Regions from separate parts of the Mesorhizobium sp. B1-1-6 genome, predicted to be linked through region 4. Evidence: riboswitches for the same ligand, from Rfam matches in the RefSeq annotation. Region 4 holds a riboswitch; each other region holds the start of a gene.
The links. A riboswitch is a leader RNA that binds a small molecule or an ion and turns the genes downstream of it on or off. The one in region 4 is predicted to bind cobalamin.
Positions count from the first base shown of each region.

Region 1: linked by a shared signal. The riboswitch ahead of FJ979_RS01550 (CbtB-domain containing protein) and the one ahead of bluB (5,6-dimethylbenzimidazole synthase) in region 4 are both predicted to bind cobalamin.
Region 2: linked by a shared signal. The riboswitch ahead of FJ979_RS22610 (ABC transporter ATP-binding protein) and the one ahead of bluB (5,6-dimethylbenzimidazole synthase) in region 4 are both predicted to bind cobalamin.
Region 3: linked by a shared signal. The riboswitch ahead of FJ979_RS01720 (DUF1636 family protein) and the one ahead of bluB (5,6-dimethylbenzimidazole synthase) in region 4 are both predicted to bind cobalamin.

Region 1 covers NZ_VFWR01000001.1:322,182-329,344, reverse strand. The annotation lists gene FJ979_RS01580 (MerR family DNA-binding transcriptional regulator) at 1-313, shown strand, start outside; gene FJ979_RS01570 (isoprenylcysteine carboxylmethyltransferase family protein) at 613-1,089, opposite strand; gene FJ979_RS01565 (DUF1624 domain-containing protein) at 1,086-2,090, opposite strand; gene FJ979_RS01560 (MFS transporter) at 2,322-3,521, shown strand; gene FJ979_RS01555 (aromatic ring-hydroxylating dioxygenase subunit alpha) at 3,525-4,694, opposite strand; cobalamin riboswitch at 4,835-5,031, shown strand; gene FJ979_RS01550 (CbtB-domain containing protein) at 5,067-5,246, shown strand; gene FJ979_RS01545 (CbtA family protein) at 5,262-6,059, shown strand; gene cobU (bifunctional adenosylcobinamide kinase/adenosylcobinamide-phosphate guanylyltransferase) at 6,052-6,567, shown strand; gene cobO (cob(I)yrinic acid a,c-diamide adenosyltransferase) at 6,569-7,163, shown strand, end outside.
Region 2 covers NZ_VFWR01000011.1:225,764-232,926, reverse strand. The annotation lists gene FJ979_RS22630 (substrate-binding domain-containing protein) at 1-870, opposite strand, end outside; gene FJ979_RS22625 (sugar phosphate isomerase/epimerase) at 956-1,861, opposite strand; gene FJ979_RS22620 (Gfo/Idh/MocA family oxidoreductase) at 1,864-2,895, opposite strand; gene FJ979_RS22615 (LacI family DNA-binding transcriptional regulator) at 3,077-4,102, shown strand; cobalamin riboswitch at 4,165-4,374, shown strand; gene FJ979_RS22610 (ABC transporter ATP-binding protein) at 4,631-5,419, shown strand; gene FJ979_RS22605 (ABC transporter substrate-binding protein) at 5,465-6,412, shown strand; gene FJ979_RS22600 (iron ABC transporter permease) at 6,421-7,163, shown strand, end outside.
Region 3 covers NZ_VFWR01000001.1:355,117-362,279, reverse strand. The annotation lists gene FJ979_RS01730 (cobaltochelatase subunit CobN) at 1-1,606, opposite strand, end outside; gene cobW (cobalamin biosynthesis protein CobW) at 1,623-2,675, opposite strand; gene FJ979_RS01720 (DUF1636 family protein) at 2,678-3,124, opposite strand; cobalamin riboswitch at 3,162-3,366, opposite strand; gene FJ979_RS01715 (winged helix-turn-helix domain-containing protein) at 3,396-4,595, opposite strand; gene FJ979_RS01710 (NADH-quinone oxidoreductase subunit A) at 4,929-5,294, shown strand; gene FJ979_RS01705 (NADH-quinone oxidoreductase subunit B) at 5,285-5,866, shown strand; gene FJ979_RS01700 (NADH-quinone oxidoreductase subunit C) at 5,871-6,473, shown strand; gene FJ979_RS01695 (NADH-quinone oxidoreductase subunit D) at 6,473-7,163, shown strand, end outside.
Region 4 covers NZ_VFWR01000004.1:170,791-177,953, forward strand. The annotation lists gene FJ979_RS09995 (histidine phosphatase family protein) at 1-29, shown strand, start outside; gene FJ979_RS10000 (DUF1344 domain-containing protein) at 134-394, opposite strand; gene aroC (chorismate synthase) at 577-1,677, shown strand; gene ribB (3,4-dihydroxy-2-butanone-4-phosphate synthase) at 1,766-2,866, shown strand; gene FJ979_RS10015 (MFS transporter) at 2,917-4,140, opposite strand; gene FJ979_RS10020 (TetR/AcrR family transcriptional regulator) at 4,261-4,866, shown strand; gene bluB (5,6-dimethylbenzimidazole synthase) at 4,912-5,664, opposite strand; cobalamin riboswitch at 5,713-5,893, opposite strand; gene FJ979_RS10030 (histone deacetylase family protein) at 6,015-6,941, shown strand; gene FJ979_RS10035 (exodeoxyribonuclease VII small subunit) at 6,945-7,163, shown strand, end outside.

The DNA.
Region 1 (7,163 bases), on a different contig from region 4:
GGACGAGGGACTGGTGCAGCCGGTGCGGCGGGGCCGCACGCGGCTGTTTCGTCCATCCGACCGACACTTGATCCGGCAGATCATGCGCGGAAAACGGCTCGGCTTCTCGATCAACGAGATCCGCGAAATCATCCAGATGTACAAGGAACCGCCCGGCGAGGTCGGCCAGCTCAAGCTGATGATCAAGCGCATCGAGGAAAAGCGCGAGGATCTGAGGCAAAAGCGCCGCGACCTCGAGGAGACATTGGCCGAACTCGACCAGGCCGAGGAATCCTGCGTTGAGCGGCTGGTGGAGCTCGGGGTTAATACGTAGCGGCCTTCCAGGCAGGACAATCGCTTTAGAGTCGGCGCCGCCCCTCATCGCCCTGCCGGGCACTTCTCCCCGTATAGTGACGGGGAGAAGGGGGCTGACCGTGATCTCGGTCTCTTTCCTGCAACGCTGGTGGCTGGCGAAACCGCTGATGACAGCGCCCCTCTCCCCGTCACTATACGGGGAGAGGATGCCGGCAGGCAGGTGAGGGGCGGCGCCGACATCGACAAATTGTTGGTCTCCGCCACAAATCGGAAACCGTTATCTTCCCGATATGGCTCTGGCAGCCGGCGTTCAGATGCTCAAATCCAGCGCCGCACTCTTTTGGCATAGTCGCGGTATTTTTTGCCGAACTTTGCCGACAGCATCTTTTCTTCCTTTTCCACCGCGACCTTCTGCGTGACGAAGGCGGCGACGAAGGCGAGCGGCAGGAACCAGACGATCCCGGAGATGAAGGCAACGCCGATCAACAGCAGCGTGTTGGCGAGGTACATCGGATTGCGGGTGATGCCGAAAGGACCCGTGGTGACCAAATGGTCCGGCACGGCGTTGGGGTTGAGCGTGGTCTTGGCCCGCGTCATGGTGCGGATGGCGGTGAACCAGAGTGCGGCGACGCCGAACAGCGCCACCCAGCCGGCCGCGTAGAGGAGGTCGCCCAGGAGGTCGCCGATCCAGGGCAGGGGAAAAAGCAAGCCGAGCGCGATGCTGATGGCGATGGCGGCGATGTAGATCAGCGGCGGCCACGGTATCAGCCCAGGTTTGGGCGGGGTCTCGGTCATTCGACACCTTCCTCCGTCATCTTGCTGTCGGTCTGGGCCGTGCAGGTGCCGGCGAGATCCGCCAGATGCGCTCTCCATTCGGCGGTCTGGTCGTTCTTGTAGAGCCGATCAAGCGTTGCCTCGCCCTCCAGCGTGTCCAGCATGCACCCACAATAGCTCGAACAGAACTTGCTGTCGCGCTGCTGCTCGCACGAGATCTGGCAGGTCTTGAGAAAGTTCACCTGCGGGGTTTCGACCTTGGCCGGCATTGCTTGCGAGAACAACCAGACACTGCCGATCAGCAGCGGCTGGTGAATGAGGTAGAAGGCCAGGCTGTGCCGGCCGATGAAGCCCAGCGGGTTGGACCAGCGCCCGGGCGCCACATCTGCCAGGCGCGCCAAGGCGCCGAAGCCGGAGGCAAGCTTGGTCGCTCCGAGGCCCACAAGCACCGCACCGAACCACGGGAACAGCGGGACATAGTCGTTGGAGTGTGGGTTGACCGCGGAAAGCCCGACCCACCACAGCCAGGGGTGATCGAACGATTCCAGCCGAAAATAGAAGGGAATGGCGATGACCGCCGCGGCGATCGGCAGTGTGAGCAGCGCCGGCAGGCGCAGGAATGCCAGCCCGAGCAGGCTCGCCAGCGCGATCTGGTGCAGGATGCCGAAGAAGATCCACCCGTCCGGCGTGGCGATACGGGTGGCGACCGAAATGGCGATCGCCGCTCCGGCGACCATGGCGAAGCGTCTCCAGAAGCCGTTCCAGCGGATCTCTTTGCCATGGGCGAGATACAGGCTGACGCCGACCAGGAACAGGAAGGTCGAGGCGATGCAGCGAGCATAGAACTTCCACCAGCCGAAGGCGGTCAGGCCGGGATCGGTGTAGCCGAAGAATTCCAGGTCCCAGGTGAAATGGTAGCTCGCCATGGCGATCAGCGCGATGCCGCGCAGCATGTCGATGGCGACGATGCGCTTGGTCCTCGGCAACTCCGCTGTGGGCATGGTCGGCGTCTGGATGCTCATGGTCTCGCGATCTGATTCAGCCCCGCACGAGGACTATCACGGTTACGCCGGACAAAAGAAGGCCGTGAGCTTCGATACAGACAGTCAGCCGGCGCTGCATGAGGCACCCCTTTAGGCCAGCACCGGAAAGCCTTTGACCGGCTTCGTTTTTATCCGGGGCACGTCGGTTTCCTGTTACCGGTCGCGAACTGATGGCCGCAGATTGGCTGCTGATTCTGCTTTGGGGAAGCAATGTCCACGCATGTGCGCCATCCGATCTGGCTACCGGCCCTCAAGGCCGCGGATGCCCGCACCTTCGCCTCGCTCTACGCGGTCGAATCCTTCGCTCGCGCCACGGTGTCGAGCGTCATCCCGATCCAGGCCTACGAAATCCTCCACAACGAGCAGATCGTCTCGATCCTCTACACCATCGTGGCGATGCTCGGCCTGTCGGTGACCCTGTTCATGCCGATGCTGATCCAGCGCTTCGCACGGCGCTGGGTCTACACGGCGGGCGCCTGCCTGCTGGCGATCGGCTCGTTGTTCTTCGTCACGCATACGCTCGCCGGGCAATTGGCCGGTATGCTGTGCCGTGTCATGGGCGCCAGCGCGCTGTCGATCACGCTCAACCTCTACATCATGGACCACATCCGCAAGACCGATTTCATGCAGGCCGAATCGCTGCGCATGGCGTGGTCGATGTTTGCCTGGACGGGTGGGCCGACGCTCGGCATCTTTCTCTACACACGCTTCGGCATCTATGCCGCGCATGGCGCGGTCGCCGTATTCGCCTTGGCCCTGCTGGCGTTGTTCTGGACCTACCGGCTCGGCGACAATCCCTCGATCCGGCCGGGCAAGACGCGCCCGGTCAACCCGCTAGCCAATATCGGCCGCTTCGTCGCGCAGCCGAGGCTGAGGCTGGCCTGGCTGATCGCCTTCGGCCGCTCCTGCTTCTGGACGACATTTTTCGTCTATGGCCCGCTGTTCATGGTCATCACCGGTGAGGGCGAACTTGCCGGCGGCATTCTGGTTTCGGCAGGCAACGCGCTTTTGTTCATGGCGATTTTCTGGGGCAAGGCCGGCAAGCGCTTCGGCGGCCGCAGGACCATGACTTTTGCCTATTTCGCCATGTCGGTGGTGCTGCTGGCGGCGGGTGCCGTCGGCGAAAGCGCGCCGCTCGTCACCGGCGCCTTCCTGCTGTGCGGCGCCTTCTTCACCATCGCGCTCGACGCGCTGGGCTCGACCGCCTTCATGCGCTCGGTCCGCTCTTATGAGCGGGCGCAGATGGCTGCGGTCTACCGCACTTATCTCGACTTTTCCGAACTGACGCCGCCGCTGGTCTACTCGGTGGTGCTGGCCTTTTTCGGACTGGGCTCGGTTTTCGTCACGCTCGGCCTGCTTGCGGCGGTCTGCGGTTATGTCACCTGGCGGTATCTGCCGAAGTCGCTGTGAAGCTTACGGCGCAAGCGCAGCATGTCGTTCGCGTACCCAATCGTGGAAGCGGTGGAGGTCGTACTCCTCCGGCATCAGCACGCCGGCCTTATGGCGCATGGAGCGCAGCCCTTTCTGGTTGACCTCGCAGATCGCGGCATCCTCCTCCAGCACCTGGGTGCCGAATCCGACGATGTTGTCGATATCGGTCGCGGCGAGCGCCTCGGGCGCGAACAGCCATTCGGCGGTCAATTCGGTCTGCTCTGGTCCGAGCGGCGCCAGCCGCACGGTTCTGACATAGTCGACATGACCGACGATGAACATCGAGGGCAGGCTGGTGACGTAGGTCTGGCCGGCGGCGTGCTCAGCCGGTGTCAGGCCGGCGAAGACCGGCCCGTGCGTCCGCCCATCGCGCGACCATGTTTCGGCCCCGGCGCGCAGCCCGCCGGAAAACTCCGGCGCGTCGTTGTCAGCGTGGAGGGTCCATTCGGGATCGTCGTGGCGGCTCATCAGGCCGCGGCCATAGATCGGCACCAGCCGCGACAGGTCCTTGTGGACGCCAGGACAATGAAGGCACTCGTTGAAGTTCTCCCAAAAGACCTTCCAATTGCAGTTCATCACCTTGCGCAGCGCATGGCCGGTGACCAGCGCCTCCAGCGGCCAACTGCCAAGATTGCCGGAGGCGGGGTCGAAGGAGGCCTGCGCCGAGCCGGCCGCATCCTTTTGCAGGTTGATGAACACGAAGCCGCGCCACACCGAAAGTGCGACGCCATAAAGCGGATGATCGGCCTTGTCGAAGCCGTCCGGCAGCGATTTCGACGGCACGCGCACGAGGTCGCCGCGAAGCGAATAGGACCAGGCGTGGTAAGGGCAGGTGATCAGTCGCGCCTTCAGTCGGCCCTCGCTCACCTGGCAGAGCTGCGAGCCGCGATGCCGGCAAGTGTTGTGGAAAGCGCGCAACTCGCCGGTTTCGTCGCGCAGCAAGACGATCTCCTGTGTGCCGACGCGGAAGGTGCGGAAATCCAGGGGGTGGGCCAGCTCGGCCTCGCGGCAGACGAGCAGCCAGCTCCGATACCAGATGGCGTCGAGATCCTGTTGATAGGCGCCTGCATCCCAATAGGCCGCCGACGGCAACGTCGCTTCCGCCCGGGTCAAACCATTGTGGGATGCGGGGTTGCTCGAGCTGGGCTGCATGGCTGGCTTCCTGTGATGCGCGCAAGCCGACACCTGGCCGGCAAGATTGTCAATTGGGGCATCGGCGGTTCCAGGACAGCACGGCGTATTCGCGATGGTTGCTGGCGGAATTTGGTTTGCCGCGAGCGCCGATTCTGCCTATAGTCCAGTCTGTCGTCGGTTCCGTTTGGAACCAAGAGGGAATGCGGTGCGGGCTGACCTGTCGCCCAAAGCCGTCGCTGCCCCCGCAACTGTGTGCGGTAGTCCTCTCCATATGCCACTGAAGATTTTCTTCGGGAAGGTGGGGAAGGGCGCTGATCCGCGAGCCAGGAGACCTGCCGGCGACAGGAAACTGACTTCGATGCCCTCGGGTGGAGGGTGAAAGGACAAGGCATGAATACCGCTTCCGTCTCTCTCGGCGCCTCCGTCTCCTCGCAATCGCGCCTCATGCAGCTTGCGCTCGCGGCGCTGCTCGGCCTTTTCGTTGTCGGCTTTGTCGGGTTCTCGCATATCGATGCGGTCCACAATGCCGCCCACGACTATCGCCACTCGATGGCGTTTCCCTGCCACTGATAGGGATTTGACATCATGAACCTGTTTCGCAACGTCGTGTTCATCGCGGCGATCGCAGGGCTCGTGGCCGGTGTCGTTCTCGCCTGCATGCAGGCCTATGCCACCGTGCCGTTGATCCTGAAGGCGGAAGTCTACGAACAGGCCGGCGGCGGCCACCACCACGACCATACCGCACCGGCCCCGACCGACAACAACGCCATGAACTCTGCCGCCCCGGCGGGCAATGCCATGAGCTCCGCCGCGCCGGCAGCCGCTGAAGCTGTTCCGGCTGAAGAGGAAGGCTGGGCGCCGGCCGACGGCTTCGAGCGCTTCGCCTTCAGCGTGCTTGCCAACATCGTCACCGGCATCGGCTTCGCGCTGGTCCTGGTCGCGGTTTCGGAATTCGCCGGCGGCATCGGCAACTGGCGCCAGGGCGTGTTCTGGGGACTGGCCGGCTTTGCCGTGTTCACGCTGGCGCCGGGCCTCGACCTGCCGCCGGAACTGCCGGCCATGCCTGCCGCCGAGCTTCTGCCACGCCAGATCTGGTGGACGGCGACGGTGGCGGCGACGGCGATCGGCCTTGCCCTGATCGCCTTCCGCAAATCACTGCCGCTGGCGATTCTGGGCGTGGTGTTGATCGTCGCGCCGCATATTGTCGGCGCGCCGCAGCCGGACAGTTTCGAGACGCCGATTCCGGAAGGCCTGCACCATCAGTTCGTGGTGGCGGTAACCGTAACCAACCTGGTGTTCTGGCTCGTGCTCGGCGCTGTCGTCGGCGTGGTGCGCGGACGCTTCACCGGCAGCGCGACGAGCCTGCGCGACAGCTTTGCCTGATCGCGGAAGACTGACCTTCATCATCGGCGGTGCGCGCTCCGGCAAGAGCGCGCACGCCGAAACGCTGATGACGGCCTTGCCTTCGCCATGGACCTACATCGCCACGGCGCAAGCCTATGACGACGAGATGCGGCAGCGCATCGCGTTGCACCGGTCGCGGCGCGGCGAGGGCTGGACGACCATCGATGCACCGCTTGGCCTTGTCGGTGCACTCGAGGCCCTACCGGAGGACCAGCCGGTCCTTGTCGACTGCCTGACGCTCTGGCTGACCAATCACATGCTGGCCGATCATGATGTAGAGGCCGAATGTCGGCGGCTGGCTGACATGCTGTCGCGGCCGCGCGGACCCTGGTTCGTGGTATCCAACGAGGTCGGGCAAGGCATCGTGCCCGACAATGCGCTGGGGCGCCGGTTCCGCGACGCCGCCGGCCGGCTCAACCAGCAGGTCGCGGCGATTGCCGAGACCGTGCTTTTGATGGTGGCGGGGCTGCCGCTCAAGGTGAAGTGACATGACCGACATCGACGAAAAGGACGAAGAGCGCCACCGCGCCAAGATGGCCAAGCGCAAGGCGGTCCAAGACGCCGAGGTGGCGAGCAAGACGGTCGAAAAGGGGCTGCTGATCGTCAACACCGGCCCGGGCAAAGGCAAGACCACGGCTGCCTTTGGCCTGGCGCTGCGGATGCTGGGCTACGGCAAGCGCGTCGGCGTCGTCCAGTTCATCAAGGGCAAATGGCATACGGGTGAGAAGGAGGCCTTCGCCGCCTTCGGCGACCGCGTCGTCTGGCACGCGATGGGCCAGGGGTTCACCTGGGAGACGCAGGATCTGAAGCGCGACATCGCGGCGGCCGAGGCCGCCTGGGCCAAGGCGCTGGAGCTGATGGCCGATCCGTCGATCAGTCTCGTCGTGCTCGACGAACTCAACATCGCGCTGCGCTACGAGTATCTCGATCTGGACAAGGTGGTTGCCGCGCTGAAAGCGCGCCGCGAGGGCCTGCATGTCGTCGTCACCGGCCGCAACGCCAAGCCGGCGCTGGTCGAGGCGGCCGATCTGGTGACCGAGATGGGGCTGACCAAGCACCACTTCGCGGCGGGCGTGAAGGCGC
Region 2 (7,163 bases), on a different contig from region 4:
CTGCATGAACGGCTGCTGATCGGCGGTCAGCTGCACCCAGCCGCCCTTGAAGGCCTCGACGATCTGCGGGCTGGTGTCGAAGCCGAAATTGAAGATGTCGCCCGGCTTCCGGCCCGCCGCCGTCATATAGGTCTGGACGTTGCCGAGCATCTGTCCGCCGGGGTAGCCGACGGCCTTTACGCCGGGGTTGTTGAGCAAGGCGGCGGTGATCACCGGGATCGCCAGATTCGGATCGGCCGCCCATTCGGTTGCGGAATTGATTTGAACGACATCGATGCCGGCCTCTTTCAAGGCGGAGACGGTTCCTCGCTCGCGGGCGCCGCGGCTCTCATTCTCGAACGGGCCGATCATGATTGCCTTGTCACCGGCCTTGAGCTTGGCCAGCTTGAAGGCTTCCGCGCCGAGCGCGCGGCCCTGCTGTTCCTGCTGCGCGCCGACATAGCCGCCGCCGAAGGCCGTCACCACCGTCGGCACCGGCACGTTCTGGTACATCATCTTGATGCCGTCCTTATGCGCTTGTTCGGCCAGCGGCATGATGGCGGCGTCGCCGGGGTGGCCCATCATGGCAATACCGTTGGGCTTGACGGCGACCGCCTCGCGCAGCTGCTGGACCATTTTTTCGATGTCCCAGCCTGAGAAGATGTAATCCACTTTCGGTCCGAGATCGGCCGCAGCCTGCTTGGCGCCATTGTAGACAATGGTGCCGAAAGCGTCGCCCTCGGCGCCGCCGACGAAGAAACGGATGTGGACGTCCTTGCACCATTGCGCGTCGAGCGCCTGTGCCGGCAAGGTGGAGATGGCGGCGGCGAGCGCCGTGGCGGTCGCCACCACGGTCGTGCGCAGAAGTGTCGTTCTCTTGGCGATGCTCATGCACGTTCCTCCCTTTTGTCCTCGCGAGCGAGGGTTTCGACATCTGCTTCGGCAATCCCGTCCGGCTCCTCCCGCCGGCCAATCCTCACGTCGGGTTCGGCAGGTAGCTCAGGCCTCCCCTGCATTGCTGGAGGTATTCCAGCGCGCGGACCTGGCCTGTCATTTCAAGATCGTCGCGATAGACCGGGTCGTGCCAACCTTCGATGTCGATGGCGCCCTTGTATCCGGCCAGCCGCAATTCGCTGATCACCCGCGTCCAGTCGCTGTCGCCGAAGCCGGGCGTGCGCATCTGCACGAAGGGCAGGCGGCCGAAGACGCCGTGCTCGCGTATGACATCCCAGCGCACCGTCGCGTCCTTGCCGTGGACATGGAAGATGCGATGCGCCCATTTGCGGATCTGCGGGATCGGGTCGATCAGATAGACCAACTGATGGCAGGGCTCCCATTCCAGACCCAGATTCTCATCCGGCAATTCGTTGAACATCAGTTCCCAGGCGTCCGGATTATGGGCGATGTTCCAGTCGCCGGCGGCCCAGTTGCCATCCATGGCGCAATTCTCGAAGGCGATGCGCACGCCCTTGTCGGCCGCGCGTTTGGCCAATTCGCCCCAGACTTCGCGGTAGCGCGGCAGGCTGTCGGTCAGCGGCTTGCCGCGGATGCGGCCGGTAAAACCGCTGACCAGATTGGTGCCGAACAGATGCGCGCTGTCGATCACCGTTTCCCAGGCCTTGAGCACGCCGCGGTCGGTGTCGCCGCTCTCGAGTGGATTGCCGAACACGCCGATCGAGCTGACGCTGACATCGGCATCGCCGATCGCGTCGCGGATCTCGCCGGCGAGCCGCCCCAGGTCCTTGCCGCCCAGCGTCTGCCAGAAGAAGGGCTGGACGCTCTCGAAACCGAGCGGCAGGATCTGCCTGACATAGGCGGCCGGGTCTTCGAGATTGGCCCGCACCATGGTGCCGATCCTGATGTCGAGAAGCGGGTCCGCCATGGTCATCCTTCCTGCCTGGGGATTTCGACCCGGCGCCCGGTCTCGGCGCTTTCGATCGCCGCGAAAACCATGGCCAGGCTCTTGATGTTGTCGGCGCCGCGCGTCTCCGGCTCGGTGCCGGTTTCCACGGCGCGGACGAAATCTTCCATGACGCCGAGATGCCCGCCGATGCGGTCGGCAGGGTCGAGCGGCGGCACCGCTACCGGCACGACCTTGTCGAGCAGGCCTTCGCGTTCCGGCAGCACGGCTTCGGCCTTCAACTCGTCATGACCATCCCAGGTCAGGCTGCCGCGTTCGCCGACGATGCGCCAACTGCCTTCCCAACTGGTGCGGAAACCGTCGGCGCACCAACTGCCGCGATAGGTGAACATCTTGCCCTGGCCGAGCTCGAAGGTGGCGCTTGCCGACGATCCCTGCCGGTACCAGGAATTGGCCGGCTCCCATTCTCGGCAATACACTTCGGTCGGCTCGCCATCGACCATGTAGCGGGCGGCGTCGAATGTATGGATCGCCATGTCGAGCAGCAGCACATGGCGCATGCCTTCGCGGAAACCGCCGAAATGCGGCGCAATGAAAAAATCGGCATGGATGCTGGTCGCAGCGCCGATGGCGCCGGAGCCGAGGAAGCGCCGGATGCGCCGGACGTTGGCGACGTAGCGGCGGTTCTGCACCACGGCATGGACGCGTCGCGCGCGCCGCGCATCGTCGATGATGGCGCGCGCATTGTCCGGGCTGTCGGCCAGCGGCTTTTCCGTCAACAGATGACAGCCATGGGCAAAGGCCGAATTCGCCACGGCGCGACGGGCGGCAGGCACGACCACGTCGAACACCGCATCGGGTCTGGTCTGGGAGAGAACGACGTCGAGATCGGTCCCGATCGCGACCCCGGCGAGGTCGTATTCGCGTGCCCGCTGGCGCGCCCTGTCGGCGTCGAGGTCGACGAGACCGACGATCTTGACGGCAGGGGATTGGCTGATGGCCTCGAGCCAGGTTTTGCTCATGGCTCCGCACCCGACCAGGACGACGTGCATCATCCAGCGCTCCTCCGGCCAACCCCTCCTGGCTGGCACCCACGGCAGTCCGTAAATGACTTCCGTAAACGTTTACGATGACACACCCGATGGCATATATTGTCAATCGGATTTGTACCGTCGGCTCTGAAACGCCTTGGCCGCACGACCGGCTGGTGCTAGCCAGAAGCAGGAGGGGGAGGTCTTGGCGTCCAGCATTCACGATCTTGCGCGGCACCTGAACATTTCGATCGGTACAGTCTCGCGCGCGCTTAACGGGCGCGCCGACGTGAACGCCGAGACACGCCAGCGCGTGCTCGAGGCGGCCCGGAAGCTCAATTATTCACCGAACCACTCGGGCAGGAACCTACGCCGCGGCACCACCCATGCCGTGGCTTTCATGCTGCAGCCGCATCCGGGCGACCAGCAGTATGGCGAGCCGTTCTTCATTCCGTTCCTCACCGGACTGCAAGCGACATTGGCCGAGTGCGGGCTGGACCTGATCATCGTCATGGGCGCGCCGGCGGATTATCAACAGGAGCGGCTGCGCCGCGTCGTCGAGACGCGTCGTGCCGATGCCGTCGTACTGGCCTGGACGCGGCGCGAGGACGATCGCATCGACTATCTGAGCAAGGCCGGCTTTCCCTTCGCGACGCTCGGCCGAAGCCGGTCCGGCGACGACAGCTATCCCTCTCTGGATCTGGATTTCGAGAAGGCGGGCGCCGATGCGGTCGACCGGCTGGTTGCGCGTGGCCACCGCCGCATCGCCGCCATCCGGCCGTCGCTTGACCTGAATTTCGGTTATCTGTTTCTGGAGGGTTATTGCAAGGCGCTGCGGCGGCACGGCATCGAAGTCGATCCCGGCCTGATTGTGGACGGTTTTATCAACGAAGCCGGTGGCTACGCGGTGACACCGCAAGTCATGCGGTCGAAGGATCCGCCGACCGCGATTATCTTCAACAACGACTCGATGGCGCTCGGCGGCTGCAAAGCGCTCGCCGAAATGGGGATCAAGCCCGGGCAGGATGTCGCGGTGATCGTCATCGTCGACACGCCGCTCTGCCGTTATTTCTCGCCGGCGCTGACCGGCTTTCGTCCGAGCCTTGACCCGATGGGGCGGCGGCTCGGCGAAATCCTGCTCGCCTCGCTCCCGGCTTTCGCCGGCGCGAAAGGGCCAGAGATCATTCGCGAGGTCTGGCCGCTGGAACTGGTGGCGCGCGATAGTGATTGACCACACGTTTGTATCGTTATAACAGAACATGCATCGACCTTGCCTCGACGCTGCCTGCATCCTAGGCTGCGACTCGTGATGGTCCCCGCGCCGCAAGGCGAGGGGTGAAAAGGGAACATGGTGAGGCCCGATTTTCGGGTCGAAGCCATGGCTGCCCCCGCAACTGTAAGCGGCGAGCAAAATCCGAGAAGCCACTGGCCGGCAAGGCTGGGAAGGCAGGATGGCGCAACGACCCGCGAGCCAGGAGACCTGCCATCTGCATGAGTTGACCGGACGGGGTGTGCCGGGAGGAGACGCGGGGTTCGGTCTTGTCGACCGGTTCAAGCCAGCTTCCTTCCGTCGCCATTTTTGAAAGTGACGGAAGTTGGACGGTTCCATCGATCGCATTCACTGCATTCCCATGCATCGCATCATCGTGTGCACGCTTTGCCGCGATATCGCCACCGAGGTGAATTCAGGCCAGCGTCCGGCAGGATTGGCAGGCAAGACGCTGGCCCGTATTCCGGCAGGCCCTGCAAGGAATTGCCCATGACCGCGCCGCTTCTCGATGCCCGCGACCTGGCCGCAGCGGCGGATGGCCTGCATCTGGTGTATCCGGTCAGCCTTTCGGTGGCGGCGGGCGACCGTCTCGCCATCATCGGTCCCAACGGCGCCGGCAAGACGACATTGCTGCGCATGCTGTCGGGCATGCTGCGGCCGAGTTCGGGCGAAGTGAAGCTCACCGGGCGCCTGCTGGACAGGATTTCGACCGCCGAGCGGGCGCTGCACATCGCCGTCGTCGGCCAGACCGATCAACCGGATCCACGGCTGGCGGTGATCGATTATGTCGAGCTCGGCCGGGTTCCGCATACCGGCCGCAGGCACAGGAGCGAGGAACGCGACATTGTCGTCGAGGCGCTGCGCCGGACCGGGCTGTTGCCGCTGCTTGGCCGCACCATCGGTTCGCTGTCGGGCGGCGAGCGCCAGCGCGCCCAGCTTGCCCGCGCCATCGCGCAGGAGCCGAAGATCCTATTCCTCGACGAGCCGACCAACCATCTCGACCCGCGGGCGCGCAGCGAGTTGCTCGAACTGGTTGCAGGCCTCGGCATGACCGTGATCGCGGTGCTGCACGATCTGGCACTGGTGACGCCTTTCGCCACCAGGGTCGCGGTGATGAGCCATGGCCGGTTGCATGTGCTGGCGCCGCCACGGGAAGCACTCACCCAGCAGCTGATCCGCGAGATCTTCGGTATCGACGTCTTTAGGTTGCGCCACCCGACGGAGGACCGCGAGCTGACGGTGTTCGAGGTTCCGAACCGTGCCGCGCCATCTTCGTGATCGAAGCCATTTCCGGCAGATCCTGTTCAACAAGGAGCAACATCCGTGAAACGCCTTGCCATGTCTCTTGCCTTCTCCCTGCTCGGCTCTACGGCCTTCGCCTTTCCGGTGACGGTCGACAGCTGCGGCAAGCCGCTGACCTTCGACGCACCTCCAAAGCGCGCCGTCATTCACGATCTCAACATGGCCGAGATGGCCTTCGCACTGAAGCTGCAGCCGTCGATCGTCGGCCTGACCGGCATCACTGGATGGTACAAGGTCACTCCCGAATTCAAGGCCGAACAGAGCTCGATCCCCGAACTGGCGCCCAAATATCCGACGCTGGAAAACCTGGTCGCTGTCGAGCCCGACTTCTTCTTCGCCGGCTGGTATTACGGCATGAAGCCGGGCGGCGAGGTGACGCCCGATACGCTGGCGCCACACGGCATCAAGACCCTGGTGCTGACGGAAAGCTGCGTCCATCTCGACAAGAACCGGCCTGCCGCTTCGATGGACCTGCTCTATGGCGATGTCGAGAAGCTGGGCAAGATCTTCGGCAAGGAGGCCGAAGCGGATAAGCTCGTCTCCGGCTGGAAGGCGCAGCTCGCCGAAATCACGGCCAAGGTCGGCGACCGCAGGGGAACGCGCGTCTTCCTCTATGATTCCGGCGAGGACAAGCCGTTCACATCAGGCAAGTTCGCCATTCCCAACGCCATGATTTCCGCGGCAGGCGGCGACAACATCATGGCCGACATGGACACCAGCTGGGGCAACACGGATTGGGAGACGGTGGCCTCGCGCAATCCGCAATTCCTCATCCTGCTCGACTATCAGGATGGCGGCGGCTACCGGAAGCTGCTCGATTTCCTGAAAGCGCATCCGGCAATGAAGGAGACAGACGCGGTCAAGAACGAACGCTTCGTGGCGCTTCGCTATGCCGAACTGACACCCGGACCGGCCAACATCGAAGCGATCGGCAAGATCGCCAGGGCGATGCATCCGGAAGCATTTTAACCGGGAAGATGACTTTGCGGCACAAGGCATTCGTATTGGCCATGATGGCGGCCGCGTTGGCTATGGCCGCGCTCGCGCTGCTATCGATCGCCTATGGTTCGACGATGATCCCGCTGGGCGACGTCGTTGCAGCACTTGGCCATGCGATCGGATTGAAGGGGCATGACGTGTCCGGCCCGGTCGGCAGGATCGTCGTCGACCTCAGATTGCCGCGCACCATCCTGGCCATCTGTCTCGGCGGCGGCCTGGGCGTGGTCGGCGCGCTGTTGCAGACAGTGACGCGCAACGATCTTGCCGATCCGTTCCTGTTCGGTCTCTCGTCGGGAGCCGCCGCCGGCGCTGTCTCCGTCATCACCGTCTTCGGCGACAGTTTCGGGATCTGGACGCTACCGATCGCCGCGTTCACCGGCGGTATTCTGGCGGCTTGCGTTGTGCTTTTGCTGGTTGCGCGGGTGAGGGGACAAGGCCCCGAACGGCTGATCCTCGCCGGACTTGCGGTCTCCTTCATGTTCACCGCACCGACCAATTACCTGGTCTTTGCCGGTGACCAGCGCGCCGCCCATTCGGTGCTGTTCTGGACGATGGGCGGGCTCGGCCTGGCGCGGTGGGACAATATCTGGCTGGGTGCGCTTGGGGCCGGCACGATTGCGGCGTACGGGCTGTGGAATCATCGCCGGCTGGACGCTTTCCTGGCCGGCGAAAATGCCGCCGAAAGTCTTGGCGTGCCGGTGGCGCGAATGCGACGGGCGAC
Region 3 (7,163 bases), on a different contig from region 4:
AAGCTGCTTCTACGGCAGCAATTGCTGCGCCCGGCAATTCCGTTGAGAAGGCAAGGTACTCATCCAACTCCAACCCAGCCTTGCTGCGCTCCAGCGCATCCAGCAACGCACGCGACGTTTGGGGAATTCCCTCAACTACATAGCCCTGTTCCTGGAGGTCGTGCAGCATCGCCAGCACGCTGGATGGCACATCCAACCCGACCGCATAGCCGGTGCGGCCGGGAGCGCTCGGGTAATCGGGGATCAGAATGGCGACCTTGCGCTCGGCGCGCGGCGTTTCCCGAAGCCTGATGAAGGCCGCGACCCGGTCCGCCACCTGTTCGACGCGATCGGGCTCCGGCCGGTTGGCAAAGGCGCGGTGGCCGAGCGCCGGGTCGGTCTCGCTTTCGCCCTTGAACGAAACGGCGCCGGCGAGGATGCGGCCGTCCAGTTCGGGCAGAACGACATGCATGGCGAGGTCGGCGGGGGCCAGCCCGCGCTGGTTCTTCTCCCATACGTCGCGGCGGGTGGTGGCGACGATGACCTGGAAGACGGGAACGCCGGCGCGGTCGAACAGGGTTTCGACGCCGGGTTCGGCGCCGGACGCGAAAGCGGTCGCGGTGATGATGGCGGCGGGCTTGGGCTGGGCAATCGCGGTTTCAACAAAAGCCAGAGATTCCGGGTCTTTCAGGCTGGAGACAAAGATCGGCACCGGCAGCATGCCGCGCTGCCGTAGCGCCTCGAAAAGCGCGTCGATGGGCGCGACATCGGCGGCGAGCAGCATCGAGCGGTAGAAGAGGATGGGAATCACGGGTGGGTTGACGTTGCCGGCGTCGAGTTCCGTCACACCCCCCTCTGTCCTACCGGACATCTCCCCCGCAAGGGGGGAGATTGCTCTTTCATCGACGATTTCGCCTATCGCGGATGGTCGAGATAAATCCCTGTCCAAGGGGACAGAAGAGGAGCCGGCCTTGATGACAGCCGATCTCCCCCCTTGCGGAGGAGATGTCCTGCCGGACAGAGGGGGGTGTGAAGGATCGTCAACATTCGATAAGTCCGGCTTCTCCACGACTCCGCGCCCCGGCTCATAAAACCCGGCTTTCGGCACGCTTACCGGCTCGGCAATCTCGCCATCAGACCCCGCCAACCGCGCCAGCCTGCGCACCAGCGCGCTCATATTGGCCGGGCCGCCCTGGCGGAAATAATTGAGCAGCCCGTCCAGTTCCTCGCGCGGCAGCGTCGAGGCTTCGATCAGCCTGATATCCTCGTCGTGGCTTTCACCGGGAAGTAGTGCCAGCTTTATGCCACGCTCACGGGCAACCACGGCCAACTGGTCGCAGCCGTAGCGCCACCACTCGTAACCGCCGAGAATACGCACCAGAATGACTTTGGCGTGACGGGCGACGCTGTCGATCCAGAGGTCGACGGACATGGGGTGGCGCAGGTCGCGCAGCGCGGCCAGCCGCATCGTGGGCAGCCGATCGGCGTCGCCTTTCCAGGCCGCTGCCAGTCCGGCCAGGTCGCTGTCCGTGAAGGACAGCGCCACCATTTCCGCCGGCGTCTGCCGCAGATCGACCGGCTCGGCGAGATCGTCGAGCGAGGCGGATGTGGTGGTGAGGATGTGCATCGCGGTCGGTGTTGCCTCAGCCGGCGAGGATATGCTCGATCGCCGGGCGGTTCAGCCCCTTGAGGCCGATGACGACCAGGCGCGAGCGGCGGTCGTCGTCAGCCGTCCAGGCGCGGTCATAATAATGATTGACGCGCGGACCGACCGCCTGCAGCAACAGCCGCATCGGCTTGCCGCCGACCTCGACGAAGCCTTTCACCCGCAGCACGTTCTCCTGTTCGGCGGCGGTCGCGACGCGCTTTGCCAGGTCGTCCGGGTTGGCGATCGAGGGGATGTCGACGATGAACGTATCGAAGTCGTCGTGCTCGTGGTCGAAGGCGCCGTCATGATGGGACTTGCGGTTCTCGATGTCGTCCTCGACGGCGAGGCCTAGCCCGAGCAGCACGGACGGATCGACCTTGCCATGAGCCGTCGGCACGACCTTCACGGCGCGGGCGGAGTGTTCGCCAATGATGGCGTTGGCGCGAGCCGAACCTGCGGCATCCATCAGGTCGCTCTTCGACAGGATGATGAGGTCGGCGCAGGCGATCTGGTCCTCGAACACCTCCTCGACGGGGTCGTCGTGGTCCAGTGTCTGGTCCTGCGCGCGTTGCGCCTGCAGGGCGTCCATGTCGTTGGCGACGCGCCCCTCGGCCAATGCCGGACCGTCGACCACGGCGATTACGCCGTCGACTGTCACCCGGCTCTTCACTGTCGGCCACTGGAAGGCCTGGACCAGCGGCTTGGGCAGAGCCAAGCCTGAGGTCTCGATCAGGATGTGGTCGACCTTCGGCGTCAGCGACAGGATCTGGTCGAGCGCCGGGACGAAATCGTCGGCGACGGTGCAGCAGATGCAGCCATTGGCCAGTTCGACGATGTTTTCCTCCGGGCAGGTGTCGATGCCGCAGCCCTTGAGGATCTCGCCGTCGATTCCGATGTCGCCGAATTCGTTGACGATGATGGCGATCCGCTTGCCGCCCGCGTTCTCCAGGAGATGGCGGACCAGCGTGGTCTTGCCGGCACCCAGGAAGCCGGTGACCACGGTACAGGGGACGCGGGAGAGAGTGGCGGCGGAAACTGCGGCGGTCATGATCAGTCCTTCAGCATGTCGAGGGGAGGAATGCGGGCGACGAGGCCGCGCTTGAGGGAATCCGGGCGACCACGCCACGGAATGAGGCCGTTGGTCGAAGCGGCGAAGAGTTTCGCGCCGGTGACGAGATCGGCGCCGCTGGCGATGTTCAGGTCGCCGAAGACATAACTCCAGCAGCCGTCGCGAAGAATCGCGGCACTGAGACGGCGCTTGCAGTTGCCGAGGCATTCGACGGTGCGGACACGGACATTGTCGGCCGTTGCGGCTTGGCGCGTATCTTGAGCCAAAACTTCGCCGGCGCGGGGATGGGCATCGGAACCGGTCTCGTCGCGGCAGGAAGCGCAGATGATGACAGTGACGCCGGCCAAGGCGTCGCTATCGCCAGACAAGTCGCTATCGCCAGACAAAATGTCCGCTGTTTCAGCCGGGAAACTGCTGTCGCGTTCCAAATTGGGCTCCTTGCCCGGAAAACCCGCCGGGCGATCGGATTCTTATGTCTCAGACGGCAGGTCTCCTGGCTCGCGGGTCATCGCCTTCGTGCCGCCTTCCCGGGACCGTCCCAGTGGTTTTCGGCCTTGGCTCGTCGCTTACAGTTGCGGGGACAGCCGCGGATTTGAAATCGAGATTTCGCACCGCATTCCCTCTTGGCTCCTCCCTTTGCCGAGAGGAGACCGTCTGGAATGGATTTAGGCTCTTGCAGGCGGCGGTGTCAACGCGCGTCTACGACACGGCAATGTCGGCGAGCGGCTGCCCAAGGTCGCCGGCGGGCGTAACCTCGATCCGTTCGAGGCCGAGCCAGCCCTGCATCTGCGTCAATTCCTGGAAGAGTTGCGCGGCGGTTTCAGGCGGCGCGCCGGGCTCGGCATAGGCCGCGTGGACGCGTAGCACGCTGGCCGGCCGGTCGGCCTTGAGGTCGACGCGCGCCACGATCCTGTCGCCGAGCAGGAACGGCAGGACGTAATAGCCGTATTGCCGTTTTTCGGCAGGGGTGTAGATTTCTATGCGGTAGTGGAAATCGAACAGCCGCTCCGTGCGCGAGCGCTCGAAAACGACCGGATCGAACGGCGCCAGCAAGGCGCGGGCCTCGATTTTTCGTGGAATACGAGCCTCCTTATGGAGGTAAGCCGGTTTGTTCCAGCCCTCGACACGCACCGGCACCAGCTCGCCTGTTTCAACCAGCTCCTCCAGCCGGCCCTTCATGTCGGCCGGCGACAGGCGGAAATAGTCGCGCAGGTCGCTTGCTGTCGCGACGCCATGAGCGCGGGCGGATATCCGCAGCAATTCCCGATGCGCGTCCTCGGCTGACGGCACCGGCAGATCGAGGATCGCCTGCGGCAGCACGCGCTCGGGCAGATCGTAGAAGCGTTCGAAGCCACGGCGGTGCGCGGTGGTGATGCGTCCTGCCCAGAACAGCCATTCGAAGGCATGCTTGGCGTGGCTCCAGCCCCACCAGCCGCCGGACCCTTTCTGGCCTTCGAGCGCGGAGGCGGCGATCGGGCCGCGCTCCGCGACCTCGCGGTAGATCTCTTCGATATAGGCGGCGTGCTCGCGGCCCCATTTGGCGAGACCCAGATACATTTCATCGCCACGCTCGGCGCGCTGCATGCGCCAACGCATCAGGGGATAGGTCTCGACCGGCAGGAAGGAAGCCTCGTGCGCCCAGTATTCGAAAACCGTGCGCTTGCGCGTGACGGCGGCGTTGTCGAGCAAGGCGAACGGGTAGGGGCCAAGGCGCGAGTAGAGCGGCATGTAGTGAGCGCGCACCACCGCGCTGACGGAATCGATCTGCAGCAGGCCGGTGCGCGAGAGCACGCGGGCGAAGTGGCGTCGGTCGGGCGTGCCGGCGGGGCGGGGATCAGTGAACCCTTGGGCGGCGAGCGCGATGCGCCGGGCCGTGGCAAGCGAGATCTTTTCCTTCATTCGGATGCGACTCTGATGGCTTGTTGAGCGTCGTTCGGACAGTTGATTCCGGCCATGCTAGCAGGGTTTTGGCGGCAACTCTGTCAGGAGAGAAAAGTGGAGTAAAAAGCGAAGGAAATCAGACAGGAGCGGATCGGACCAGTTTCTTCCCTTATGCCGTCCAGGCCAGTGTTTTGAACAAGGTTTGACTTGCTTCGCCGGAAGCGCTGCGCTAACCCTCGCCGCGTTGCAGCAAAGGCCCCTTAAAACGGTTCAGCGGTTAAACTGTCACGCTTCCGAAATGGGGTCTGGTGCTGTAATCAAAATGGATTGGCGCCAACGGAAAGCCGCAGCATGAACGCACTTCTCAGTTCGTACCTGCCCATCGTCCTGTTTATCGCAGTGGCGGCGGCTGTCGGCGTCGCGCTTATCGTGGCGCCGTTCCTGGTGGCCTACCGCAATCCCGACCCGGAAAAGCTTTCCGCCTACGAATGCGGGTTCAACTCGTTCGATGACGCCCGTATGAAGTTCGACATCCGCTTCTACCTGGTGTCGATCCTGTTCATCATCTTCGACCTGGAAGTGGCCTTCCTGTTTCCGTGGGCGGTGTCGTTCTCGAAAATCGGCATGCTCGGTTTCTGGTCGATGATGGTGTTTTTGGCGGTGCTGACCATCGGCTTTGCCTATGAATGGAAAAAAGGAGCGCTCGAATGGGATTGAGCGACAGTTCCGGCACGCTCGTCGCGCCGAAGCCCAAGGGTCTGATCGATCCCAATACCGGCAGGCCGGTTGGGTCCGATGATCCGTTCTTCCTCGAAATCAACAACGAACTCGCCGACAAGGGCTTTCTCGTCACCTCGACCGAGGCGCTGATCACCTGGGCGCGCAGCGGCTCGCTGATGTTCATGACCTTCGGCCTCGCCTGCTGCGCCGTCGAGATGATCCACACCTCGATGCCGCGTTACGATTCGGAGCGGTTCGGTGTTGCTCCTCGCGCGTCTCCGCGCCAGTCCGACATCATGATCGTTGCCGGCACGCTGACCAACAAGATGGCCCCGGCGCTGCGCAAGGTGTACGACCAGATGCCGGAGCCGCGCTACGTCATCTCGATGGGCTCCTGCGCCAATGGCGGCGGCTATTACCACTATTCCTATTCGGTGGTGCGCGGCTGCGACCGCATCGTGCCGGTCGACATCTATGTGCCCGGCTGTCCGCCGAGCGCCGAAGCGCTGCTCTATGGCATTCTTCTGCTGCAGAAGAAGATCCGCCGCACCGGCACGATCGAACGGTAAATCCATGGCCGCATCCCTGAGCGAACTGTCGACCTATCTCGGCGAAAAATTGATTGGCCGCGTCAATGAAGCAGTGTTCGCCTATGGCGAACTCACCATCCATGTCGAACCGCGCGATCTGATCGAAGTGGTGACTTTCCTGCGTGACGATCCGCGCTGCCAATTCATCTCGGTCATCGATGTCTGCGGCGCCGATTATCCGTCGCGGGCCAAGCGCTTCGACGTCGTCTATCACCTGTTGTCGCCGAAGCAGAACGTGCGTATCCGCATCAAGGTGCAGGCCGACGAGGAGACGATGGTGCCGTCGATCACCGGCGTCTATCCCGGCGCCGACTGGTTCGAGCGCGAGACCTACGATCTCTATGGCGTGCTGTTTTCGGGTCACCCCGATCTGCGGCGCATTCTCACCGATTACGGTTTCGACGGTCACCCGCTGCGCAAGGATTTCCCGCTGACCGGCTTCGTCGAGGTGCGTTACGACGACGAAGCCAAGCGCGTCATCTACGAGCCGGTGGAACTGAAGCAGGAATTCCGCAATTTCGATTTTCTGTCCCCATGGGAAGGCACCGATTACGTGCTGCCAGGGGATGAGAAGGCAAAGCAGTAATGGCTGAAACCTCCGTCCGCAATTTTAACATCAACTTCGGACCGCAACACCCTGCCGCGCATGGTGTTTTGAGATTGGTTCTGGAGTTGGACGGCGAAGTGGTCGATCGTGTCGATCCGCATATCGGGCTCTTGCATCGCGGCACCGAAAAGCTGATCGAGCACAAAACCTACCTGCAGGCAGTGCCTTATCTCGACCGGCTCGACTATTGCGCGCCGATGAACCAGGAGCATGCCTTCGCACTGGCCGCCGAGCGCCTGCTCGGCATCGAGGTGCCGAAGCGCGGTCAGCTGATCCGCGTGCTCTACTGCGAGATCGGCCGCATCATGTCGCACATCCTCAATGTGACGACGCAGGCGCTGGACGTCGGCGCGCTGACGCCGCCTCTGTGGGGCTTCGTCGAGCGCGAAAAGCTGATGGTGTTCTATGAGCGCGCCTCGGGTTCGCGCATGCATGCCGCCTATTTCCGTCCGGGCGGCGTTCACCAGGACCTGCCGCAGAAGCTGCTCGAGGACATCGGCAAGTGGATCGATCCGTTCCTGAAGTCGATCGACGACCTCGATCAGTTGCTGACCGGCAATCGCATCTTCAAGCAGCGCAATGTCGATATCGGCACGGTTTCGCTGGCCGACGCCTGGGCCTGGGGCTTTTCCGGCGTCATGGTGCGTGGCTCGGGCGCTGCCTGGGACC
Region 4 (7,163 bases):
TGGAAGGCGACAGCCTGGGGTGGCTTTAGGCACCTGGCACGATCCAGGAAGGCTCATGCAGGCTGCCGGCGCAGGTGCATAAAACGGCTGTAACGGCTCAACAAACGCCGAACAGCCGATTTGCATTGGAAGCCTAGTCGGAGTCGCTGTCAGGCAACTGCATATCGGTGACGACGTTTTCGCCATTGGTCACGTCATAGGCGATGACGATGTCCATGCCCGGCTTCAGCGCGTCGAGATCGGTTTCCGCGTTCAGCTTGTAGGATTTGCCGTCGTCCAGCGTCAGGGTCAGCGCGTCCTTGTCGATCTTCTTGATCAGGCCTTCGGTCTGCCCGGCGAAAGCGGCGGTGCAAAGCAGGAATGTGGCGGCAACAGCGCCAATCAGGGTACGCATCATCGTCCTCTTTGGTATTGCGCCGGCATGGGTAGCGGCGGATCCTCAACGGCGAATGGAGCAGAGCAGAAACCAATCGAATGTGTCAAAACTAAATCCGAAGATCACGGTTTGACCCCTGTGGAAAACGCCAATAGAAGGCAGGCTTCAGTCGGCTCCGATGCCGGGCAGGGCACTTTGCGATGTCTCACAACACGTTCGGCCATCTTTTCCGCGTCACCACCTGGGGCGAAAGCCATGGGGCCGCATTGGGCTGCGTGGTCGACGGCTGCCCACCCGGCATCCGCTTCACGCGTGACGAAATCCAGGCCGAACTCGACAAGCGCCGGCCCGGCCAGTCGCGCTTCGTCACGCAACGCCGTGAGCCTGACGAAGTGAAGGTGCTGTCGGGCTTCATCCTTGACGATGACGGCGAGACGATGATCACGACAGGTACGCCGATCTCCATGCTGATCGAGAATGTCGACCAGCGCTCGAAGGACTATGGAGAGATCGCCCGCCAGTACAGGCCGGGCCATGCGGACTACACCTATGACGTCAAATACGGCGTGCGCGACTATCGCGGCGGCGGCCGATCCTCGGCGCGCGAGACCGCGGCTCGGGTCGCTGCCGGAGCCCTCGCCCGCAAGGTCGTGCCGGGCATGGTGGTGCGCGGTGCACTGGTATCGATGGGCGAGAAGTCGATCGACCGCGCCAACTGGAACTGGAATTTCATTGGCGACGCGGACAATCCGTTCTTCACGCCGGATCCGGCGTCCGTTCCCGTTTTCACGAGCTATCTCGACGGCATCCGCAAGGCGGGTTCCTCCGTCGGCGCCGTGATCGAGATCGTCGCCGACGGCGTTCCGGCCGGCCTCGGCGCGCCGATCTACGCAAAGCTCGACCAGGATATCGCGTCAGGCCTGATGTCGATCAACGCCGTCAAGGGCGTCGAGATCGGCAACGGCTTCGAGGCCGCCCGCATCACCGGCGAACAGAATGCCGACGAGATGCGCATCGGCAATGACGGCCAGCCGGTGTTCCTGTCCAACAATGCCGGCGGCATCCTTGGCGGCATCTCGACCGGCCAGGCGATCATCGCCCGCTTCGCCGTCAAGCCGACGTCTTCAATCCTGACGCCCCGGAAGTCGATCGACAAGGACGGCAACGACGTCGAAGTGATGACCAAGGGTCGCCATGATCCGTGTGTGGGCATTCGCGCCGTACCGATCGGCGAGGCGATGGTTGCCTGCGCAATCGCCGACCATTATCTGCGGCACCGAGGACAGACCGGAAGGGAGTAGGCAATAGGGAATAGGCAGTAGGCTTTTTTCCTTTCCCCTACTGCCTTATTGCCTACTCCCTATTCCCTGCGAGCGAAGCGAGCATTCCATGTCTTACGACCAGAAGAAGATCGTCGAAGCAATCCGGGCCTTCGAGCGCGGCGAGATCGTCGTCGTCATGGATGATGACGGGCGCGAGAACGAGGGCGACCTGATCGTCGCCGCCGTCCATTGCACGCCGGAAAAGATGGCCTTCATCGTGCGCAACACTTCGGGCATCGTCTGCACGCCGATGCCGCGCGAGGAGGCCAAGCGCCTCAACCTTGCGCCGATGGTCGCCGACAATGATTCGGCGCACACCACCGCCTTCACGGTTAGCGTCGATTTCAAGCACGGCACCACGACTGGCATTTCAGCTGACGACCGCACGCTGACCGTGCGCAATCTCGCCAACGGCAATGTCGGCGCCTCCGATTTCGTCCGCCCCGGCCACATCTTCCCGCTCATCGCGCGCGAAGGCGGCGTGCTGATGCGTTCGGGCCATACCGAGGCGGCCGTCGATCTGTGCAAGCTCGCCGGCCTGCCGCCGATCGGCGTGATCTCGGAACTGGTCAATGATGACGGCACCGTCAAGCGCGGCCCGCAGGTCGCGGCTTTTGCCGAGGAGCACGGCCTCAAGCAGGTTTCTGTCGCCGACCTCATTGCTTACCGGCAACGCAAGGAAACGCTGGTCGAACGCGTGGCGTGCTCCGAGATCGACACGCTCGGCGGCAAGGCGCAGGTCTTCACCTACACGCTGCCCTGGGATTCCATGCACCATGTCGCCGTCGTCTTCGGCGACATCCGCGACGGAGAAGAGGTGCCTGTGCGTCTGCACTCCGAGGACGTGGTGACCGACGTCTTCGGCACCAGCCACCGGCTGGACGCCATCATGAAGGCGATGGGCGAGCGCAAGCGCGGCGTCATCGTCTATCTGCGCGAGGGCTCGGTCGGTGTCGCCCACCAGGAGCGCAACCGGCCGGCGAGCGGCGACCGGGAGGACCACGAAGAGGCGCGCCGCCGCGAGAATGAATGGCGCGAGATCGGGCTCGGTGCTCAGATCCTGAAGGATCTCGGCATTTCCTCGATCAATTTGATCGCCTCGCGCGAGCGCCACTATGTCGGCCTCGAAGGTTTTGGCATCCACATCGCCAAGACCGAGATTCTCTAGGTTCGACGGCGGCAATAGCGTCCGATCCGCTGAACCGGACGCGTCATGGTTCATTCCGCGGCAGCGACGGCCGCTTCACACCCATCCAACTCGCATTTGTGAGTGGCAAGACTGCGCTGGCCGAGCAGCACCGTGACCAGCGCGATGCCGCCCGCGACCACCGAGACCCAGAACCCGTTCTGGGCGCCGAACGCATCCACCACCGCGCCGGCGGCGAAAGAGCCCAGCGCCATGCCGATGCCGATTCCCGTTGTCACCCAGGTAATGCCCTCGGTCAGCATCGCTTCCGGCACATGCCGTTCGATCAGGCCGAATGCCGTGATGAAAGTCGGCGAGATCGCCACGCCGCTGATGAAGACGGTCAGCGCCAAAATCGGCACGCTGTCGGCGGTGAGCGGCAAAATCGTGCTGACTGCGATGATGGCGACCGCGACGGTCAGCTGGCGCTGTAGCGGCGTCTTGAGGTTGAGCGCGCCGACCACGATGCCCAACACGAACGATCCCAGCGCATAGACGCCGATCACCAGGCTTGCGGCACCGGCTTGGCCGAACTCCTTGGTGATCGCCACGGTGCTCACTTCCGTCGTCGCGAAGGTCGCGCCGATGAAGATCAGGGTGAAGGTGATGATCTGTACCGGCCGCAGGCGGATTGCCGAGCCAGTCGAACCATGGTCCACCGGCCGCACTTTCGGCTCGGTCGATCGCTGCAGGATGAATGCTATCGAGCCCAAAGCGAGAAACAACGTGCTCGCCAGCATGCCTGCTTCCGGAAACAGCGCCGCACTGAGGCCCACCGACAGCGCCGCGCCGGCGATATAGACCAGTTCGTCGGCCGCCGATTCGAAGGCGAAGGCGGTGTTCATCTCCGGCCGGCCGCGAAAAAGCTCGGTCCAGCGCGCGCGCACCATTGCCGGCATGCTGGGCATGGCCGCTGCCAGCAGCGCCGACACGAACATTGTCCATACCGGCCAATCCTGGTTGGCCGACGCAATCAGCAGCAGGAATGCCAGCACGGAGATGATGGTGGTGGGCACGACGATCCATGTCTGGCCGAGGCGGTCGACCAGCCTGGAGATCTGCGGCGCCAGGAAAGCGTTGGCCAGCGCGAATGTCGCCGAGACGGCACCCGCCAGCCAGTATTCGCCACGCGTCTGCGACAGCATCGCCACGATGCCGATCGGCGCCATGGCGATCGGCAGGCGCGCCATGAAGCCTGCAGCGGCAAAGCCCTTGGCGCCAGGGGCTCGAAAGATCTCGGAATAGGGGTTCTGCATGGTCCGTTCCTCGACAAAAGGCGATTCGGAAATTACATACGATGCGTATGAACACTAAATAGATCATACGTCGCGTATGTCAATTGGCATACGTGACGTATGTGGATAAGGCCAGAAGAGATGCACAAGCCCCGCAGGGAAATGATCGCCGAAACGCGCGCCAAATTGATTGCCGCAGCCCGGCATGCGTTCGGAACGATCGGTTATGCCGAGGCATCGATGGATGATTTCACCGCATCGGCCGGGCTGACGCGCGGTGCGCTCTATCATCATTTCGGGGACAAGAAGGGGCTTTTGCAGGCGGTTATCGCCGAGATAGACGCCGAGATGGCGGCACGGGTGAATGAGGTTGCAGCGAAAGCACCGACTCGCTGGCAAAGCTTCGTCGACGAATGCACGAGCTACATCGAAATGGCGCTGGAGCCGGAAATCCAGCGCATCATGTTTCGGGACGGTCCGGCCGTGCTGGGGGATCCCGCGCAATGGCCGAACGCCAATGCCTGCGTCGCGTCGATGACCGATCACCTGACGACGCTGCAGGGCGACGGGGTAGTTGTCCCGGGCGTAGACCCCGAGACCGCGGCACGGCTGATCAACGGGGCGAGCAGCCAGGCGGCGCAGCGGATCGCCAATTCGAACGACCCGGAAGCGACGTCGAAGACCGTGGTGGCGGCATTCAAGCAACTGCTCGAAGGATTGTTGAGGAAGGATGCCGGAGCCGCCTGACGACGGCAGGCCGCCGGCAGCGCGCTGCGCATGCCGTATCGGCAATCAAATCAATGGTTTGTCAGACTTTTCGCATGTTGCCGCCTTGAGGCGTGCGATCGTTGATTTGAGCGGAACTTCGCCCTGTCCGCAAAACGTCTCGCTCATGATCAGCTCGGGCAGCGGCAGCCGCCGCCCCCAGCCATGTGTTTCGAGGTCCGGTTTCGGCGCGAACTCCGAGACACGGCCGACACAGAGATAGGCCACCGGCGTCACATGCTCGGGAATCGACAGAAGGCCTTTCAACGCCTGCGCCTCGATAATGCTGACCCAGCCAACGCCGACGCCTTCGGCGCGCGCCGCCAGCCAGAAATTCTGCACCGCGCAGACCGTGCTGTAGAGATCCATCTCGGGATTGTGCCAGCGTCCCAGCGGCGAACCCTGTGAGCGTCGGCGGTCGCAGGTGATACAGATATTGAGCGCGCTTTCGCAGATGCCTTCCAGCTTGAGCTTGCGGTAGAGCGCCCGCCGCTCTTCCTCGATCGCCGGCAATTCCTGCTCGCGCGCCGCGAGGAACAGGTCGCGCACCTGTTCCCGTCGTTCGGTGCCACGAATGACGATGAAATTCCATGGCTGCATGAAGCCGACCGATGGCGCGTGATGGGCGGCAAGCAGCAGCCGCGCCAAGACCTCGTCGTCGACGGCCTCTGATGTAAAATGGCTGCGAACATCGCGCCGCGTGAACATGGCGCGGTAGACCGCATCGCGCGCCATCTGGTCGAATCCGTCACCCACGGGGATGGTCATATTGTCCGGCATCGCTTGTCCCCTTGCGATTGCAATCAACTGCCGTCCGCCTGACCATGCGGATGACGATGCCTGCCAGGCCGGTCTTCTGGCTCGGGATCAACCCGCATCCGGCGCCTTCCCGTCATCGACAGTGGCATTTACCGGCGCGGTCCCCCTTACAGCGTTGGGCACGCCACGGTATCAAACCGTGTTCCCGATTCTCCCGCTCGCGGCGGGCACCAGGCAGTGGCCGGGACTTTACGACGAAGGCCCTGCGCCGCCAATCCCCGTGGCGACGCGAACGGACGCAAGCGCGATTTTCCCCAACCATCAGGCCGCAACGCATGGCCATCGCCGCGCCAGGGCACTAGATAGGGAGCATGGCCACTCGTCTCTACACCCATCCGATCTTCCTCGAGCACATCACGCCACCCGGCCATCCGGAGCGGCCGGACCGCTTGCGCGCCATTGAGCGCGTGCTCGACGACGAGGCTTTTGCCGCGCTCGACCGCCTCGAGGCGCCACAAGGCGATGAGGCCACCATTCTCTACGCGCATCCCGAGGATTTCGTCGAGCGGGTACGCGCCGCCATTCCCGAGACGGGCATCGCCCGCATCGATGCCGACACAATGGCCAGCCCGAAGAGCTGGCAGGCGGCGATCACCGCGATCGGAGCCGCCAACGCCGCCGTCGACGACGTCTTTGCCGGCAGGGCAGACAACGTTTTCGTCGCCGCCCGGCCGCCCGGCCATCATGCGGAGAAAGCGACGGCGATGGGCTTCTGCCTGTTCAACACGGCGGCCATCGCCGCACGTTATGCACAGCGCAAACACGATATCGAACGCGTCGCCATCGTCGACTGGGACGTGCATCACGGCAACGGCACGCAGGATGTTTTCTGGGACGATCCGTCCGTGCTTTATTGCTCGACGCACCAGATGCCGCTCTACCCCGGCACCGGAGCAAAGAACGAAACCGGCGCCGGCAACATCGTCAACGCGCCGCTTGCGCCGCAGACCGGCAGCGAGGCGTTCCGCGATGCCTTCCTGTCGCGCGTGCTGCCCTCGCTCGACAATTTTGCACCCGACCTGATCATCATTTCGGCCGGCTTCGACGCGCATCATCGCGATCCGCTGGCCGAGATCAACCTGACCGAGGATGATTTCGACTGGGCGACCGGCCAACTCATGCAGCGCGCGGCGCGCCACAGCGGCAACCGGCTCGTCAGCCTGCTCGAGGGCGGCTACGATCTGCAAGGATTGGCATTTTCGGTCGCCGCCCATGTCGGGCGACTGATGAAAGGATGAATGATGGCTGGTGAAACCAACGAAGACGTCAAGGCGATGAGCTTCGAACAGGCTCTCGACGCGCTGGAGAAGATCGTCGATGATCTGGAGCGTGGCGATGTGCCGCTCGACCAGTCGATCAGGATCTACGAGCGCGGCGAGGCGCTGAAGGTGCATTGCGACCGGCTGCTCAAGGCGGCCGAGGACAAGGTGGAGAAGATCAGGCTGTCCCGCGACGGCAAG